Regions from separate parts of the Pantoea sp. Z09 genome, predicted to be linked through region 1. Evidence: predicted binding sites of a transcription regulator. Region 1 holds the regulator's gene; the other holds the start of a gene.
What was found. Region 1 encodes CRP, which controls carbon source genes, mostly activating them, when cyclic AMP is high. Its sites were predicted from a motif close to ATGTGANNNNNNTCACAT; they were not measured.
Positions count from the first base shown of each region.

Region 1 (2,204 bases):
AGAGCTTCGTGGTGATCCACTTTCGCGGGCTGGAGAATATCGACTTCCCCTATCTGCTGGCGATGCTGCAGGGATCCTTTATCTCGCATATGAATACGCTGGTGGTGCCGGGCGGCAAGATGGGGCTGGCGATGGAGCTGATTATGGCACCGCTGGTGCAGCGGCTGATGGAAGGCAAACAGATCGCCTGACCAGGTCTGGAGCGGGAGCGAGTAGCAAGGCCCGCTCCTTACATACAGTGCGCTTTTTTACAGCGCGACCACTTCATAGCTATGGGTCATCTCTACGCCCTTGCCCAGCATCAACGCCACCGAACAATACTTCTCCGCCGAGAGATCCACCGCGCGCGCCACGGCTTTGTCGCTCAGCGCCTTGCCGGTGACCACAAAGTGCAGGTTGATATGGGTAAACAGGCGCGGCGCCTCTTCGCGGCGTTCAGAGGTCAGTTTCACCTCACAGTCCACCACGTCGTTGCGCCCTTTCTGCAAAATAGAAACCACGTCGATGGCGCTGCAGCCGCCCGCGGCCATCAGCACCATCTCCATCGGACTGGGCGCTTTATCGCCGGAGTTGCCGTCCATCAGGATCTGATGCCCTGACGACGACTCGCCGAGAAAGGTTAACCCTTCGACCCACTTCACTCTTGCCTGCATGTTTCCACCTCGAGAATAGCCCGTTTGCCGCCAGAGTACGCGTTCGCCTGGCAAACAGCAATCCAGAGTAATCCCCCCTTTGCTGAAGCGAGACAACAGAAGACAGTCGGCAAAAGCTGTGCTACAAACAGTGCTGAAAATAGTTCGTCTTGCTAAGGACGAAGACGGGACACATCAAGCGCCTGGCGCAAAATAAGGCCCGAATAATCTCCTTTAGGGGAAACGCTTGAAGCTTTCATCGCCTGGCAGGGAATAATCCCCCCGCGTTTTGGGCACGATTACAACAGAGGATAATAGCGAATGGTTCTCGGCAAACCGCAAACAGACCCTACACTCGAATGGTTCCTGTCCCATTGCCATATTCACAAATATCCATCCAAAAGTACGCTGATTCATCAGGGTGAGAAGGCTGAAACCCTCTACTACATCGTGAAAGGTTCCGTTGCGGTACTGATCAAAGATGAAGAGGGCAAAGAGATGATCCTCTCTTACCTGAATCAGGGTGATTTTATCGGCGAGCTTGGCCTGTTTGAAGAAGGTCAGGAGCGCAGCGCCTGGGTGCGCGCGAAAACCGCGTGCGAAGTGGCAGAAATTTCCTACAAGAAATTCCGCCAGCTTATCCAGGTGAACCCGGATATTTTAATGCGTCTCTCATCGCAGATGGCGCGCCGTCTGCAGGTAACATCGGAGAAAGTGGGCAATTTAGCTTTCCTCGACGTGACCGGACGTATTGCACAAACCCTGCTTAACCTGGCGAAACAGCCAGACGCCATGACGCATCCCGACGGCATGCAAATCAAAATTACTCGTCAGGAAATTGGCCAAATCGTTGGTTGCTCGCGTGAAACCGTGGGCCGCATTTTGAAAATGTTGGAAGACCAGAATCTGATTTCCGCACACGGCAAAACCATTGTCGTTTACGGCACCCGCTGATTTCCTCTCACTCACGGCGTGATCTTACCGTCACGCCGTTACTGCTTTTAGCGAAGTGATGTGGCGTCGAATCATCTACCACCCCGAAGTTAACTATGCTCTGCGGCAGACGCTGGTGCTGTGCATTCCCGTCGCGCTCGGCTGGCTGTTCGGCGATCTGCAAAAAGGGCTGCTCTTCTCGCTGGTTCCCGCCTGCTGCAACGTCGCGGGCCTGGATACGCCCCATAAGCGCTTCTTCAAACGACTGATCGTTGGCGGCTCGCTGTTCGCGCTCGGCAGCTTTCTGATCCAGCTGCTGACCCTGAAAGGGGTGCCGCTGCCTGCGGTGCTCTTTGTGCTGCCGCTGCTGCTGGGCGTCACCGGCGAAATCAGCCCGCTGCACGGCCGGCTGCTCTCCGGCACGCTGGTGGCGGCGATCTTTACCCTGAGCCTGATCGGCCGCATGCCGATCTACGTGCCGCCGCTGCTCTATATCGGCGGCACGCTCTGGTACGGGCTCTTCAACTGGTTCTGGTTCTGGCTGTGGAAAGAGCAGCCGATGCGCGAAACCCTGAGCCTGATCTACCGCGAGCTGGCGGACTACTGCGACGCCAAATATACCCTGCTGACCCAGCTCAC
Region 1 covers NZ_CP092373.1:311,061-313,264, reverse strand. The annotation lists gene MC269_RS01400 (phosphoribulokinase) at 1-191, shown strand, start outside; gene MC269_RS01395 (OsmC family protein) at 249-653, opposite strand; gene crp (cAMP-activated global transcriptional regulator CRP) at 954-1,586, shown strand; gene MC269_RS01385 (YccS/YhfK family putative transporter) at 1,645-2,204, shown strand, end outside.

Region 2 (2,204 bases), 1.7 Mb from region 1:
TAAACGTCTTGCGCTGCCGCTGCTGGCCGCTTCTGCACTCTACGCCCCGCTGTCACAGGCGGCTGCTCAGCACTACGACCTTAACCCAGAGCATACCTCGGTCATCGTCACCTGGACCCACTTTGGCTTTTCCCATCCCACCGCGGATATTCCTGACAGCAAAGGCACACTGGTATTCGACAGCGAAAATTCCACCGCCTCGCGCGTTGACGTCACGCTGCCTGTCAGCCAGATCGACAGCCATGTCCCGGCGCTGACCAAAGAGTTTAAAGGCGCTGAGTATTTCGATACCGCGAAATACCCGACCGCCACCTTCCACAGCACCAAAGTGGTCGCGAAGGGCGACAACAAATTTGACGTAGAGGGCAACCTGACGCTGAAAGGCATCACCAAACCGGTTACCCTGCACGCCACGCTGAACAAGCAGGGCGAGCACCCGATGGTGAAGAAGCAGGCGATTGGCTTTGATGCCACCGGCACCATCAAGCGTTCTGACTTCAAACTGGATAAATATGTTCCTGCCGTCGGCGACGACGTAACGCTGACTATTTCCACCGAAGCCTACGCAAAATAAGTTTTTTGCCTCTCTCTCTGACGCTGGAGAGAGAGGTTTTCCCCATCCTTATCCTCGATATATCTCTTTTAACTGCTGGCGCTAAAACCGGTTAACGCTGACAACCTGTTGCACAGTAAATCATCACACCTGAAATAAAAACGGCGCGTTAAATAAGCCTGCGCCCGTTAAAAATGAGGCGAGAATCACAAATCCGCACGATCGTTGTTAAGGCGAAGTCACCTCCCCACCTCAGACGAAAATAAGCAAGCTTATTTTTATCCAACCAGATGAATATTCATCAAAAAAAGCCTTTTTAGCATGATTTTATATTGTGATGATCCTCTCAAATATTGGTCTTTCAAAGGCCGTGTCAATCTTGCGCCATGCGTAATCTCTCCCTGATTTGTGATATTCGTTGCAAATTTAAAGCCCCTGCGTCGGAACAATAGCCTCAGACCGGATGACCTCAGTGAGGGGGCAGAATGCGCATTGGCATAGTGATAAGCGGCGGCGATGTCGCCGGGATTAATAATTTTATCTTTCAGGTGGCGCGACTGGCGCAGGCGGAGATGGTGTTATTTAACGGCGGCATTCCCGGCCTGCTGGAAAATCGGCATCAGGAGATAGGCTGGCGCGAGTTAATAGACTATTCCGTGGCATCGATTCCGCTGATGCAGTCCGGCAGAACTGAAAAAAAATTAGCGCACAGCGACTATGAGCGCATTGCCCGACAGCTTAAGGCGCTGCGCGTAGAGATATTAATACTGGCGGGCGGCGATGGCTCGCTGCAATTTCTGCATATTCTGAGCGAATTTGGCGTTAACTGTTTCGGCGTCGGCATGACCATCGACAATGACGTGTTCGGCAGCGACTACACCATCGGCTTCTCCACCGCCTGCGAACAGGTGCTGAAAGAGGTGGCGAAGCTGCGTAACACCGGGCGCGCGCTGCCGGGACGCGTCTTTATGGCAGAGCTGCTGGGCGGCTTTTGCGGCGAGCTGACGCTGCAGTCGGCGATCAAAAGCAACGCCGACTTCGCGCTGATCCCGGAGAGCCAGATCCCGGTGACGCAGCTGGCCGACCGCATCCGGGCGCGGCTGGAGGTGCAGAACAGCGTGGTGATCCTCTGCTCCGAGGGCTATACGCGCGAATATTCGCCGGGCTTCCAGGGCGCTATCGACACGCTTATCAGGCAGCTGGAGCCGCTGACCGGCGTGCGTATTCGTAAAACCATTATTGGATACGGCCTGCGTAACGGCGATCCCACCTGCGAAGAGATCTATCAGGGCGCCATTATGGCGGCGGAAGTGGTGCGTTGTATTCAGTCGGGCATGCGGAATAAAGCGGTCATTATTAACGGCAGCAATAAACCGATTCCGATTGATTTAATCAGCATGAAAAAACGTCTTGTCGATACCGAAGGGCACTATTACAAACTCGCGAAACAACTGAATATCGTCTGAGGAGAGAGCCATGCTTAAAATTTTATGTGTCTGCGGCTGCGGACTGGGGTCCAGTTTTGCTATCGAAATGAGCGCAAAGGCGGTATTAAAAAAGCTGGAAATTGACGCCGACATCGATCACACCACCATCTCGGAAGCCAACGCTTTTAAGTCCGACATTATTCTGACGCAAAAAGCCTTTGCCG
Region 2 covers NZ_CP092373.1:1,997,773-1,999,976, reverse strand. The annotation lists gene MC269_RS09565 (YceI family protein) at 1-574, shown strand, start outside; gene MC269_RS09560 (6-phosphofructokinase) at 1,039-2,019, shown strand; gene MC269_RS09555 (PTS sugar transporter subunit IIB) at 2,030-2,204, shown strand, end outside.
Region 2: the regulator CRP is predicted to act here: its motif matches at 886-903, upstream of MC269_RS09560 (6-phosphofructokinase).